3 regions of the Cytobacillus kochii genome follow, and region 2 is predicted to be linked to each of the others. Evidence: riboswitches for the same ligand, from Rfam matches in the RefSeq annotation. Region 2 holds a riboswitch; each other region holds the start of a gene.
The links. Region 2 has a riboswitch for lysine ahead of LG276_RS22710 (transporter substrate-binding domain-containing protein). Riboswitches for the same ligand answer to the same signal wherever they lie in the genome.
Positions count from the first base shown of each region.

Region 1 (5,231 bases), 1.1 Mb from region 2:
AGAAATGGGAGATAAAGTAAAAATCGTTAAACTTGATGTTGACGATAACCAAGAAACTGCTGGTAAATTTGGTGTTATGAGCATCCCGACTCTCATCGTATTTAAAGATGGTGCTGAAGTAGATAAAGTGGTTGGTTTCCAACCGAAAGAAGCACTAGTTGAATTGCTTCAAAAACATGGTGCATAAGAAGTACCATAAAAACAAACCCCGGCTTCTACTTTTAGAAGATCGGGGTTTTTTTACAGTACAAGTATGGCAAAATCAGTAAGAAGGGTATGGTTTCCTCCTGCAATGATATTCTTTTTAGGTATGGATGTGACAGCTAATTATGAATGATAATATAAAAAATAAATTACCTTTATTACCTGCTCAACCTGGTTGTTATTTAATGAAAGATCGCCAAGGGACAATTATTTATGTCGGTAAGGCGAAAGTGCTTCGTAATCGGGTTAAGTCCTATTTTACCGGTTCGCATGATGGAAAGACATTAAGGCTGGTAAATGAAATTGAAGATTTTGAATACATCGTGACCTCTTCCGATATGGAAGCATTATTATTAGAGTTAAATTTAATTAAAAAGCATGACCCCAAATATAATGTCATGTTAAAGGATGATAAGAGTTATCCTTTTATTAAATTAACAAATGAAAGACATCCGAGATTAATTACCACGAGAAAAGTAAAAAAAGACAAAGGTAAATATTTTGGTCCATATCCAAATGTGCAGGCGGCCAATGAAACAAAGAGATTATTAGATCGCCTTTATCCTTTAAGAAAATGTAACACCTTACCAGATAGAGTTTGTCTCTACTACCATATCGGACAATGTCTAGCTCCTTGTGTAAATGAAGTAAAATCTGACACATACAAACAAATGACAGATGAGATTACTCGCTTCTTAAATGGTGGTTATAAAGAGATCAAAAAAGAACTCTCAACGAAAATGGAAGAAGCGTCCGCAGCGCTAGAGTTTGAGAAAGCAAAAGATTTCAGAGATAAAATTATCCATATAGAAACGACGATGGAAAAACAAAAGATTACGATGACGGATTTTACAGACCGAGATGTGTTTGCTTATGCGGTTGATAAGGGTTGGATGTGTGTACAAGTATTCTTTATTAGGCAAGGGAAACTCATTGAAAGAGATGTGTCTATGTTTCCAATCTATAATGAGCCTGAAGAAGAGATGCTCACCTATCTCGGCCGTTTTTATGAACAAGCTAACCATTTTAAACCAAAGGAAATCTACTTGCCAGACTCTGTTGATGTGACGATGGCTGAGCAGCTTTTGGATGTGAAAATATTTATTCCTCAAAGAGGGAGAAAAAAAGAATTAGTGAAACTTGCCTATAAAAATGCAAAGATTGCTTTAAAAGAAAAATTCTCGCTTATTGAACGTGATGAGAAAAGAACGGTGAATGCAATAGAAAGCTTAGGTGAGGAGCTAGGAATTTACACACCCTATCGCATTGAAGCTTTTGATAACTCCAATATCCAGGGTACCGATGCTGTCTCAGCAATGATTGTCTTTATCGATGGTAAGCCTGCAAAAAGGGAGTATCGGAAATATAAGATTAAGTCAGTTAAAGGACCAGATGATTATGAATCTATGAGGGAAGTGACGAGACGGAGATATAGCCGGGTTTTAAAAGAAGGGCTCCCCCTACCTGATTTAATTATCATTGATGGTGGAAAAGGACATGTTGAAGTCGTTCGAGATGTGCTTGAGAATGAACTCGGTTTAGATATTCCACTAGCAGGATTAGTCAAAGATGATAAGCATAAAACATCTCAACTTCTTTATGGAAATCCATTAATGATCATTCCCCTCGCTCGAAATAGCCAGGAATTTTATTTATTACAACGTATTCAAGATGAAGTGCATCGATTTGCGATTACATTTCATAGACAAGTTCGTGGAAAGAGTGCATTTCAGTCACTTCTTGATGAAATTGATGGTATTGGGGAAAAAAGAAAAAAGCAGTTGTTAAAAGATTTTGGTTCTGTAAAAAAAATGAAATCAGCTAGTGTAGAAGACCTTAGGGAATCTGGCTTACCATTAAAAGTTGCACAAGAACTTTATGAAAAGTTACATGAATAGACATTGTCTGAAAAAAACAAATATGGTATAGTGTTTTTAACTTTATATCAAATCACTTTTTAACTTGAAAGTGAAGGTAGAGGTGCGAGTTTCATTAGTAAAAGTTCCTTAGAGGATTGAGCTTCGTTTGAAGGACTTTGAAAGGGAATATTCGCCGAAGTGAAGAAAGACTCAATATTTTCTTCGCTGGTTCTGCATTGAATAAATGCAGGATTGTCAAGACTATCTGTCTTGGAGGGCTATCTCACTGTGTGTGCGTAGATTGTTCATACGTTTGACTACACAGCAATGGGATGGGTTTCATCTCATTGCTTTTTTTTATGCCGAATATGGGTAGAAATGTGTTGGTTGTACATACAGGCGGCAGGGAATAAAAACGAATGACTTGAAAGTAGGGGAGAAAAGTGGGCTTAATTGTACAGAAATTTGGTGGAACCTCCGTAGGCTCGGTTGATCATATTCAAAATGTAGCCAACCGTGTCATTGAAGAAAAAAATAATGGTAATGATATCGTTGTCGTTGTGTCGGCTATGGGCAAAACGACTGATCAATTAGTTGGTATGGCAAAAGAATTATCACCTGCTCCAAGTAAGAGAGAAATGGATATGTTGTTATCTACAGGTGAGCAAGTTACAATCTCCTTATTAACAATTGCATTAAATTCCAAAGGTTATGAGGCAACTTCCTATACAGGCTGGCAAGCAGGGATTAAAACGGAATCAGTACATGGTGACGCAAGAATCACTGATATTGACACAAAGCCTGTTTCACAAGAGTTAAAGAAAGGGAGAATTGTTATCGTAGCGGGTTTTCAAGGTTTAAGTGAGACTGGCCAAATAACGACATTAGGTCGGGGTGGCTCTGATACAACAGCCGTGGCTCTTGCAGCAGTATTAAAAGCGGACAAATGTGATATATACACTGATGTAACAGGTGTATTCACAACTGATCCACGCTATATAAAAAATGCAAGAAAGCTTCCATCAATCTCTTACGATGAAATGCTTGAATTAGCTAATCTTGGTGCAGGCGTTCTACACCCAAGAGCAGTTGAGTTTGCAAAAAATTACAATGTAAAGCTTGAAGTACGTTCCAGTATGGAACGAGAAGAAGGAACAATTATTGAGGAGGTTGCGGAAATGGAAGAGAACTTAGTTGTTAGAGGGGTTGCTTTTGAAGATGATATTACAAGGGTTTCTGTACTAGGGATTAAAGACCCTTTAATAAGCCTTTCATCCATCTTTTCACTCTTGGCGAAAGAACATATAAATGTTGATATTATTATACAAAGTATTACAGATGATAAATCATCAGGCTTATCTTTCTCTATTAAAAACCAAGATCTTACAGAGACTGTGAAAATACTAGAAAAAAATCGAGAAGCCTTAAGTTATGATCAGATTGAATGGGAATCACAATTGGCGAAAATCTCGATTGTCGGTTCAGGAATGATTTCAAACCCAGGAGTAGCAGCGGAGATGTTTAATGTATTAGCTGCTAATAACATCGTTGTAAAGATGGTCAGTACATCTGAAATAAAGGTCTCGGCTGTGATTGACCAAGCGCATATGTTAAATGCTGCTCAAGCTTTACATCAAACGTTTAATTTAGCTGGGGATTTAATAAAAAATTAAATGAGCTAGCAGTAGTATAAGATAGGAAAATCCAAACACCATTTAAACGCCTTAAAAAGAATGATGTTTGGATTTTTTTTACTGTTGGGTATATTTATTAGGTGTGGATATTGTCCTTTTTATCCCATTTGACTGTGAAGAGGACCTTTCCACCTTTTTTACGTGGGTGCTCGAATGTTTCGCAAATCACTTCTTTTTTCTGTTCGATTTGTTGAGCAATAAAACCAGCTTCTAATTGGAATGTTGCGTGAGCATTTTCTTTACAGCGCTTTTGAATGACTTCACTTGTTAACTGGTATTCGATTTCTTTTTTGTTTTCGAGGTTTTTCGTTAATTTTCCCCAACCAGCCTCGACAAAGAAACTGAATAAGTCTTCTTCTGTTTGTAGAGGATATTTACGCGCTAGTCTCTTGCCTGCCCAGTATAAGATATCTGGTGCGTCTTTACCTAGCAAATCATGTAAAAGTTCTTCTCTAATTAATTCATAACCAAAGGATGGAATCACTTCTTTGTTTGGTTCGATTGATTCTGCCATGTTTTCGGTTTGTTCTATTTGGGCTTCTTGAGATGGCATATTATGCTAAATCTCCCCTCTTTCATAAAGTCTAATATATACAATTTACTTGGAAAAAACGAATACGTACAGTGAAAAGGGAAAAATTTTTAGTTTGTAAAACTGGTGTAAATTATGGGAATAATCTTAACACTAATAATAATCTAATGTAAATGCATTTTTATGCGTAAAATATGAATATTATTGCGTGATTTAAGCTATTTTAATATACCGCCAAATAGGGTTGAAAAAACTATATCATTGGTTTTTTGAGTGAAACTAGAATAGAAAAAATTTTCGTAATATCGACAAAATCTGTATCCGTTTTCTTGACGCTAATGGGCGATGGGAGTAAAATGGACATGTCATATAAATGTTTTGAAAATGATTTGCATTTTCTTAGTGATGCGAAGGATTTGTTATGTACATATTCAGCGTGTCATGCTACAAATTCAAGGGGGTAAACTTATGGCGGGTAATCGAGAGTTTTTAAATCGCAGATTGCATTCATTACTTGGAGTTATACCTGTTGGGGTCTTTCTGATCCAACATTTAGTAGTGAACCATTTTGCAACTAGGGGAGAAGAGGCATTTAATAGCGCATCACATTTCATGGAAAGTCTTCCTTTTAGATATTTCCTAGAAATATTTATTATTTTCTTACCTTTGTTATATCATGCAATTTACGGTCTTTACATTGCGTTTACAGCAAAAAATAACACTTCAAGATTCGGATTTTTCCGAAACTGGATGTTCTTAGTTCAACGTGTAACCGGTGTAATTACATTGATTTTCATCGTTTGGCATGTTTGGGAGACTCGTATTGCAGCAATGTTCGGTGCCGAAGTAAATTATGATATGATGGCTGATATTTTGTCTAGCCCATTCATGTTAGCATTTTACATCGTTGGTGTATTATCTGCAATTTTCCACTTTGCAAAT
Region 1 is NZ_CP085254.1:3,357,061-3,362,291, reverse strand. Features, by position in the region: gene trxA (thioredoxin) at 1-187, shown strand, start outside; gene uvrC (excinuclease ABC subunit UvrC) at 330-2,102, shown strand; lysine riboswitch at 2,172-2,352, shown strand; gene LG276_RS17170 (aspartate kinase) at 2,507-3,736, shown strand; gene LG276_RS17165 (YslB family protein) at 3,834-4,310, opposite strand; gene LG276_RS17160 (succinate dehydrogenase cytochrome b558 subunit) at 4,758-5,231, shown strand, end outside.
Region 1: it holds a riboswitch for lysine, as region 2 does, so the genes downstream of both, LG276_RS17170 (aspartate kinase) here and LG276_RS22710 (transporter substrate-binding domain-containing protein) in region 2, are expected to answer to the same signal.

Region 2 (5,231 bases):
GTCCGCCGTTATTATTGTATTTCTCGGGCACCAAAACGAATATGGAAATTCTCAGAGGAACGACAATTGCTTTTTATTTATATATTTATGTAATCAGTCTGACTATCCAAATGGTTGTCGCCGGTACCACACAAACAGTTTGGCTCGCTAGTTTGGTTGGAGCTCCTGTGGCACTAATTGGCATATTTTTAGGACAATTATTTTTTAAAGTCATGAGCCAAACGTTTTTCTCAATTATTTCATACTCCATCCTTTTATTTACTGGATTATACTTATGTATTAACCAATTATTTCTCTAATGCTGCATGGGAATGAGGAAGGAAAAAAGGCTGGTGAGGGGTTCGATTTCGCACGTCTCACTCAGCCTGTCTTTCGAGTATGGATTAATGAATGGCAAATTCTTTGTTTAATAGGGACTCAAATGCTTTAATATTTTCATTAAAGTCCGGCAGTTGTTTTGTTTCTTCTGCTTGTTTGATCAAGCTTGTGACAAGATCATTTACTGTAGTAGATACTTGTAGGGCGTTCCCTTTTGTTGAAATGTAACCATTAATATAGTCGACTTCTGTTTGTAATCCTTTTTCTAAATCTTGTAGCATACTAGCTTTGAGCAGTGCTTGAGGAGCAAATGCTTGTTTAGCAACTTGGATGACCATTGGTAGGTTGCTCTTGTCTTCGCTAATAGAGAAGATACCTACATTTACACCCGCTAGTTCGCTAAATTGAATGTTATTCGCGTATCCAACTTTTAACGTTTCATCAGCTAACATCACTGCACTTGTGACAGCTGCCTCGTTATTCAAAATATCTCCATATGTACAACCTAGTGCTGCCGACATACCGCTCATCGCTACATTAACAAGAAGTTTGGACCATTTTGTACCGATAAGATTATTTGACACGATTGTGCCACCGACATCTTCAAGAACGGTTTTTACTTGATTCACGCGATCAGTAATCTGTCCGTCTAACTCACCAATTTGAAACGCGTGAGCAGAGAATGCCTCTTTGTCTGATGTTAATTGTGATACACCTGGTTTTACCCAAGTTGCACCAAACTCAACAGAACCACCAATAATGTTGGATGAACCAAGTGATTCTACTAAACTTTCTTCTGGAACACCATTTTGTAAAGAGAGTAATATGCTTGCTTCGTTCATATGCGCTTGTAATTGTAGGAGCACTGATTCATTGTATACTTGCTTTGTTAAAAGTAAGACAAGGTCATAAATGCCATTCATTTCTTGTGGCGTGATGGCTTTTACAGAAGCCTGCAAGTTTACCGTCCCCACAACTGTTGCGCCGTTACTGTTTAAGGCATTGATATGATCAGTATTCACATCGATGCATTCCACATGATGTGCCCCTTTTGATAAGTGTGCCCCAATAATCGTCCCTAAAGACCCTGTTCCCATGATCGCAATTCTCATTATGTATCCTCCTAAAATATTTAGCTATAAAGCACTAACATAATAGTTAATCATACCGAAATAAATAAGAGAAATAAAAGAAAAAAACCCCAAATAATAGGCTTAAAGTCCTTGTTTTTGGATTAATTTAGGAGGAAAAATAATTGGGTACGCAAAAGAACGAATTATTAAGAGTTCATAAAGTGAATATGTGGGGATTGATGACATTAGCTGTTTTATTAGTCTTACCTATTGTTATTGACCGAGGTTTGAGCGATACAATTGTCATTATGTGTGCTGGGATTTCTGTCATTGTCATGGCTATTGTTCTGTACTTTTTGCGTATCAATGATTACGTAAAGGGCTTTTTGTATGCTGCTATACCAAACCTCATTGTGATGATGCTCTTTTTTGTGGACGGATATGCTTTGAATAAGCATTATATTTTATTCTTAACGGTTGCAATGGTGGTGCTGTATTTTAAGAAAGAAATGATTGTTGCTTTTTCTGCATTCTTTAATATTAGTTTTATTGCTACCTGCTTTATAATTGGCCATCAGTTATTAGGAGAAAGTAATAGTGTCCGGAGTATTTTTACTATTATTCTTGTCACCAACGGGATTTTGTACTTATTTTATTTATTAGCTAGTTGGGGTAGGGAATTGATTGACCAAGCAGAGCAAAAAGAAACGGAGTCAAAAGACCTTCTCATACAGTTGCAAGACACCTTTGGTTCAATAGATAAAGGTACAGTGACTCTAGAAAATCATATTGGACTTTTTAAGCAAAATATTGAAACGATACATGAGTCAAGCCAACAAGTATTAGAAGCTGCTCAACAGATGGCTACAAGTATTCAGGAAGAAGCGAATAGCTTAAATATTGTCAATGATTCTATGAGTCAGTCTTTACAAAATACAAAAGAATCTGTTGCCATTTCAGAAGGTGTCGTAGAAGAGTCGAAGAGTATGAATGAGAAAGTACAAGATGGTTTAACTAAGATAGTCGATGTTACATCGCATATGAATACAGTAAATACAACGATTAGTGTGACAGCATCGACGGTATCAGATGTTCATTCTAGTATGGAACAAGTGAATAAATTATTAGCAGGCATTAAACAAATTGCCGATCAAACTAATTTACTCGCATTAAATGCAGCAATTGAATCAGCAAGAGCCGGAGAGCATGGGCGAGGTTTTGCGGTCGTTGCAGATGAAGTAAGGAAGTTAGCTGAGCAAAGTGCTGAAATCACGGTGGCGATTTCTGAAGTGACGAATACTCTTTTCACTCAGTCTCTTGAAGCACGTCAAAGCTCTCTTGAAGGGGAAGGTGCTGTAAAGCAGGGACAAGCACTTCTAACAGAGATATCTGCCTTTTTCAACGAGATCCAAACATCATTACAAGAAAACAACTTAGAGTTAGTGAAAGGTGTCAATGAAGTGTCCGCTGCCACAGAAAAATTTGAGCAAATTCAAGAACAGATTGAAAATATGGCAAATATATCAGAGGAAAACGCTGCAGCTACAGAGGAAATCGTTGCCATCATAGAAGATGAACATGAGATGGTGTCAAAAGTAAACCATTCGGTAGCGGATATTAATCATTTGAGCATCCAGTTAAAAGAGTTAGCTTCAAGCAAACAAGCTTGACATTGGTAATTATGCTCTGGACAAAAGGTTGTGCGAAAAAAGGACCAATTTTCCATAGAGTTTATATTGACAGACGCTATTAAACTATTGTAGCCTAATAGATATCAAATTGAATAAACCTCACTTTTTCTGGTGGGGTAGAGGCGCGGTATTTAACAGTCTTTAGTAGAGTGATAAGGCATGATGAAACTAAAGAGAAGGAAATATCGCCGAAATGTGCTATATCCATTTGTATAGCATGTTGGGTCTGCAGTGAATAATTGCAGGACTGTCTTAATAAATTTACCCGGTTTATTAAGGTGCACTATCTCTAAAATGGGAAAAGTAGAGGATTTAGGCGGAAGAATAACAAGGACCTGAGTTCATCTCAGGTCTTTTTTTGTTATTCTTTTTCTTAATTCGGAATAGTTTAATTAGTAGAAAAATATATTAGGGGGAATAGAAATGAAAAAGAGATTTGCTTTACTAGCTATGGCTTTAGTAATGAGTATGTTTCTAGCTGCTTGTGGTTCAAATGATGAGGCTGAAGGAAGCACAGGTTCAGGTGGAGAAGATAAAGACGTGTTTCGTGTAGGACTAGAGGCGGGTTATGCGCCATTTAACTGGACGCAAATGGATGATAGCAACGGCGCAGTTGCAATTGAAGGTAATTCAGAGTTTGCAGGCGGTTACGATGTTGAGATTGCGAAGAAGATAGCAGAAGGTTTAGGAAAAGAGTTAGTAATTGTGAAAACAAAATGGGATGGTTTAGTACCATCATTAAGTTCAGATAAAATTGACGCCATTATTGCTGGTATGTCACCAACAGCAGAACGAAAAGAGACGATTGATTTTTCTGATAACTATTACGAATCTGATTTAGTCATGGTAGTGAAAAAAGGTAGCGATTACGAAAATGCCACATCCATTCAAGACTTCAGTGGAGCAAAGGTTACTGCCCAATTAAATACATTTCATTATTCAGTAATTGATCAAATTGACGGCGTACAACAGCAAACAGCGATGGAGAGCTTCCCTGCTATGCGTGTTGCATTAGAGTCTGGAATTATTGACGGTTATGTTTCTGAACGTCCTGAAGGTGTAAGTGCTTCAGCTGCTAATGATAACTTTGCGATGGTTGAATTTACTGAAGGATTTGAGACAAGTGAAGAAGATACTGCCATTGCAGTAGGGATGAAAAAAGATAGCGAATTAACAGATAAAATCAATGAAATCCTTGCAGATATTTCTGAAGAAGAACAAAAAGAATTAATGGATGCTGCTATTGAGAATCAGCCAGCGGCAGAATAACTAAATGAGCCGGCTGCATGAGATGTAGCCGGTTTTATATCGAGAAGAAGGTTAGGAGAGACATGAGAAATAAACAACTAGGGTAGCGCATCCTCTCCCTTTAAGTAATAGAAGGACTAATTAAACCTTTGAAGCGCAAATCCTTAGCAGATTGATTGGTAATGGCCAATCATGATGAGAGAAAAGGAGATCATGTTATGAGTATAGAATGGATTATTCGCATCGTAGTCGAATATTGGCCAATGTTTTTACGAGGCGCCGGTGTGACATTAGTCATTGCCTTAATTGGTACCGTTTTCGGTGCCCTAATTGGTTTGTTGTCAGGCATTCTTCGAACAATACCAATACCGGAGAATGGTCCTAAACGGTTGTTATTAAAAATAGTGAATTTCTTGTTATCTGCTTATATTGAATTCTTTAGAGGCACACCAATGATTGTACAGGCAATGGTTATTTTTTACGGGGCAGCAATGGCCTTTGGCTATCAAATGGATCCGCTCATTGCTGGTATCGTTATTGTTTCCATTAACACGGGTGCTTATATGGCTGAGATTGTTCGTGGAGGGATTATTTCTGTCGACCCAGGTCAATATGAGGCAGCCCAAGCCATTGGGATGAACCATTTGCAAACAATGATGAATGTTGTTTTACCTCAAGTCATTCGAAACATTCTTCCAGCTACAGGTAATCAATTTATCATTAATATAAAAGATACTGCCGTGTTAAGCGTGATTTCTATATCTGAATTATTTTTCCAAACGAATTCAATTGCAGGGAATAATTTCCGCTACTTTGAGTCATTCTTTGTTGTTTGTATTATTTATTTCGTTATGACTTATACCGTTACATTAATTCTACGCTATATTGAAAGAAGAATGGA
Region 2 is NZ_CP085254.1:4,465,991-4,471,221, reverse strand. Features, by position in the region: gene LG276_RS22725 (sulfite exporter TauE/SafE family protein) at 1-299, shown strand, start outside; gene LG276_RS22720 (ketopantoate reductase family protein) at 384-1,430, opposite strand; gene LG276_RS22715 (methyl-accepting chemotaxis protein) at 1,574-3,061, shown strand; lysine riboswitch at 3,192-3,376, shown strand; gene LG276_RS22710 (transporter substrate-binding domain-containing protein) at 3,506-4,351, shown strand; gene LG276_RS22705 (amino acid ABC transporter permease) at 4,549-5,231, shown strand, end outside.

Region 3 (5,231 bases), 700 kb from region 2:
AGGGATAAAAATAAATTCGGGATTAGCTGATTTAATTCTTGTAAGTGTGGACCTGAAATCAGTATCCTTCGCCACATACGATTCTTCGGCTACTATTTTTCCACCTGCTGCTTCGAAAGTTTCTTTAAAGGAAGCTGCTAAACCTTTTGCGTAATCACTTGCGTTATCAGCATAGATAGCTACATTTTTCACTCCTAATTCATTGGCAGCAAAATTCGCTGCTACTGTTCCTTGGAAAGGATCAATAAACGAGGTACGGAATACAAAATCATTTAAGCTTCCATCATCATTCACTGTTACATTTGGACTCGTACCTGAAGGAGAAAGCAATACCGTCTCTGAATTATTAGCCACTTGTGCTTGAGCAACTGTGTTACCACTTGTAGCAGACCCAATAATAGCTACGACATCATCATTTTCCGTTAATTTAATAGCTGCATTGGTTGCTTCTGCTGCATCCGATTTATTATCGACTTTTACAATTTCTATCTCTTTACCGTCGATTCCACCATCTTTATTAATTTCATCCACAGCCAATTCGATTCCTTCAGCAATTCCTTCACCATATGAGGCAACTGCACCAGAAAGTTCTAGGTTGGCACCTATCTTGACAGTATCACCAGACTCACCACCACCTGCACTATCACTACCACAGCCAGCAAGGAAACCTGCAGCTCCTATAGTAGAAGCTAAAAGAACAGCCGTCATTCTCTTTTTAAAAAACATAATGATCCCCCTCTTTTTGATTATTCCAACAACTAAGAGCATGGTTCAAATCCCCCATATAAACCCCACAAGAAAAGATACCACACAAAAAAGTAGACTAAAATAACCAAAATGTAATATTTTTCTGATAATTGCTATAAATCTAAAAATAGTATAGTATCATTTTATTCATCTGTCAAAACAATCTTTGTGAATAATATTAATATTTAGAATTTTATTAATAGTTTAGAGCGTTAAAGGGTTTCTTTTTCATATGTTTTGTTTGTAAAACTCTATCATTATATTCATAAAATAATTAATAGTAGATAGATATAATGTAGTTCATTCAATTGTTAATAATTAGCAATTAAAAATAACTAGCTACTTTTATATAAAGTAAAATAACTTTGCTTATGTAGTAATTTTAGACTTGTAAGATAGAAAAAGAGGAATGAACCGACGAGTTCATTCCTCCTTCCTATATGTTCAAAAGAACTATTATATCATCTTCTCGGTTTTTGTACCGAACATTTTAACAACAAGTAAAATCCCTGCCATCATAACAATCAAAGCAGCTAATGCAATAATTACACTTCCACTTACACCCAAAATAATATAAGAGATGGCCGCAGCAACAGCTGCTGTAAAGGCATAAGGAAATTGTGTAATGACATGATCAATCAAATTACTTCCTGCACCTGTGGCGGATAAAATAGAAGTATCAGAAATCGGTGAAGCATGATCTCCGAATACTGCCCCTCCAAGTACAGCTGCCATTGCAGGAATCAGCAGGGATATATCTGTAGCTACAGCAATATCACCAGCTATTGGAAGAAGAATGCCAAATGATCCCCAAGATGTCCCTGTACTAAATGCCATAAGTGCCGCAATAATAAATAGGATAACAGGGATAAAATCATGACTAAGATTCGATTGATTAATAACGCTAGCCAAGTATTCCCCTGTACCTATTTGACTAATCAAATCTCCGAGTAACCAAGCAAAGATTAAGATCAATACTGATCCAAACATAGATTTCATCCCAACCCATGTAGCTTTCAAATAAAAATTACTCGTTAGTTTATCATCTTTCTTTAATACTTGAGCAAATTGTACGTAAGCAACAGCTAAACTCAATAATCCTCCGACAATTAATGATAAGGCCACATCTGTGTTTTCTAATAAGGATACTAACGACACATTCCCCTCTGCCCCATTAATGCCTGTCCAAGCCATCATACTCACTGTTCCAATAAATAAAACAATGATTGGCCAAACAAGATGACCAACAGTCCCTTTCGTACTAATAGGTAATTCTTCTTGAACCTCGTCTTTCAACTGTTTCTTCTTATCAAATAGAATTCCTTGTTCAATAGCTTGTTTCTCATGTTTCTTCATTGGACCAAAATCAATTTGCCCAACAACAATAATAAACACCATTATGATTGCCGCCCATACATAAAAATTTAACGGAATGATTTGCATGAAAGCAGAGAAAGCACTATAATCAGTTATTTTATGAGACACTAAAATCGAGCCAATTAAGGCGATAATTGATGCTCCCCAACTTGATATAGGCGAAATAACACACAAAGGTGCGGATGTTGAATCAATTAAATAAGCAAGCTTTACACGTGATACTTTTTGTCGATCAGTAACAGGTCGAGATACCTGTCCAACTGTTAACGCATTAAAATAATCATCTATAAACAAAATCATACCTAAAACTACGGTTAATAACTGTGCACCCACTCTCGTTTTCACACGCTTCATTGCCCATTCACCAAAGGCACGACTACCACCCGAAAGTGAAATAAATGCAGTAATGCTACCAAGAATAAGTAAGAATAATAGAATGAATATATTCCAAGTATTTAGCCCTTCATCTGTTATGAAAAGTGCTATAAACGACGAGAAAAATATTTGTAGCGTATCTAGCGGTTGATATCCTCCAATTAAGATAGCTGCTGTTAACGCCCCTAAACCAAGGGAGAGAATCACCCTTTTTGTTAGTATAACCAAAAGCATCGCTACCAAAGGTGGCAGCACAGAAATAAATGTACCTGTCATAAAAAGACCTCCTATTAGTATAGGAGCTATAGACATGAACGAATGCGTCTCATATCAATTAACGATCAGAGAAAGGTATCCTCCACTTTTCTTTGATCCTTAATTGATAATAAAAAAAGAGTAACGATAGAGATTCTATCATTACCCTTCAAGAAGTAACGTTATTCTCCATCACGACTGTAGCTCCCCATTATGGTTAATATACCTCCATAATGACAGTGTTACTCCTATTTAGAGCAACCCCAACAAATAAATATTGACGTACCTATTTGCTTCGGCAAATCTCCCTTTTATCAAAGTTCACTGTTGTCATCCTCACATTGATTACTAATGATGATTTGCGCCTCTACCCCATCGGATTGATAAGGCATTATTCAATTGTTATACATTATATCAAAATATAATTATTTATGCAAAACTCTATCAAAACCTAAAATATACTTAAATTTATTATTTTTAAGATATAGTAGGATACTATAACCTATACCATTCTTAATAGCGCTTCTCTTCCGATCATCCCTTTTTTAATTCCTAATTCCTCTGCAGCAAAAGTGACTGATTCAAGTGGTGCATCTATTAGTTGTTGAATCGTTTTTACCCCTACGGCTCTACCAGCAATGACATGGCGATCTTTTAATTTTTCATTTAATAACGCAACGTCTAATGCACCACACATGATATATCCTTTATCATTTGATACGACTAACAAATTAGTTTTTGGCAGCTCAACGGATACAGTCATAAACGTATGACCATCCAAAATAACAGGCTTTAATTCAACCATGACCGTCCCCCCTTCCCTTTAACAATTTATGTTATAGGTAGAGATTAGGTGTACTCATTAGTTAAAATAAACCGAGTTGTTTTGGAGCTAATCCCTCATATTCAATTCCTAATATTTCTAGAATTTCCTTTGCATTATCCGCTGCGTCACCACCAGAATTATTATTAAATAGTACATAGACGTCCTTTGCCTCTTTTTGTAATTGCTTTAATCGCTCTGCCCACTCCAATAATTCCTGGTGATTATAACGGTATAGATAGCGAACTTCACGCCAATTTGGTTGTTTTTTATTTTGCCACCCATGAACATTACGACCATGCAAGCGGACAAGTACAATTGGATGACCGCAAGTATGCATTACAATTGGAACAGAGCCCTCCCCTGCTTGTGGTTCATCACAAACGGTATGTATCCATTTCTCTTCCTTGATAAAATTTAAAGTACCTTCTATAAACGCATCTTGATACCAAGACTGATGACGAAATTCAACAGCACATGGTATTTCTCCCATTTGCTGTTTACACCAGCGTAAATATTGAACGTTTTCCTTTTTACAATTAAACCACGGTGGAAATTGAAATAGGACCATCGCTAACTTATTTTCTCTTATATAAGGGGCAAGCGACGCTTTAAAAGCAGCAAACATTTCTTCCTTGGACTCAAAAGGAATCTCTCCCCTTTGATGCCCCGTCATCCCCTGATAAGCTTTCACAACAAATTTAAATGAAGCAGGCGTTTCCCTCACCCACTTTTCCCCGTTCCTTTCTGGCTGTACGGCATAAAAGGAGGCGTCTACCTCAACTGTTGGAAAATGAGCGCCATATTCTAATAGTTTATCTCGGTTAGATACACGCTCCGTATATAGGCTGTCATGATCTCCCCATCCAGTTAAACCAATCCTAATCATTCCATCACCTCATCTACCAATAATCTTCATACTGATTATTTTACCTAAAGGATATAACCATAAACAAGAAACACAATGAAATAAGTCAAAAAGAATCAGTCAAAAACAGAAAAGAAAATTCTTAGAACATTCCATTAGCACTTTACTCATTTTGTGATTGCTCATCGGTATCAAAAAAGGAACCCTTACGCAGTAATAAGGAAAAGCATATAGAAAAAGTACCTTACTGGAGATGGTATAAATCAGATATCCGTTTCTTACTATGAGTTTAAAAGAAATAAAAAATAACCCGAACCATTGTTCAGATTATTTTTTATTAAACAGATTAACTCGCTTTGATTTTGTTCGTTTTCTTCAATAAATAAAGTAAGTATGGTGCACCAATTAAAGAAACAATTATTCCAGCAGGTATTTCTTTAGGAGCTAAAACGACTCTTCCAAGAAAATCAGCTGAAATAAGTAAAATCCCGCCAATTACTATGGTTAATGGCAGTAATTGTAGTAGCTTCGGACCGACCAGTTGTCTAGCAATATGTGGAGCTAGTAAACCGATAAATCCAATTGCTCCAACCACTGATACACTGATGCTTGACAACATAACAGCTAGTATAATCATAAACATACGCATTTTACTAGTTTTCACACCTAAACCAATGGATAGTTCATCACTCAATGATAAGATCTCGAATGTATTGGCCATATAGAGAATAACCGGAAAGAGTAGTAACGATGTTATCATCACAATTACTAGGTCACTCCAGCTTG
Region 3 is NZ_CP085254.1:3,765,885-3,771,115, forward strand. Features, by position in the region: gene LG276_RS19235 (ABC transporter substrate-binding protein) at 1-726, opposite strand, end outside; gene LG276_RS19240 (Na+/H+ antiporter NhaC family protein) at 1,204-2,775, opposite strand; lysine riboswitch at 2,948-3,132, opposite strand; gene LG276_RS19245 (YunC family protein) at 3,257-3,559, opposite strand; gene LG276_RS19250 (DUF72 domain-containing protein) at 3,621-4,466, opposite strand; gene LG276_RS19255 (iron ABC transporter permease) at 4,792-5,231, opposite strand, start outside.
Region 3: it holds a riboswitch for lysine, as region 2 does, so the genes downstream of both, LG276_RS19240 (Na+/H+ antiporter NhaC family protein) here and LG276_RS22710 (transporter substrate-binding domain-containing protein) in region 2, are expected to answer to the same signal.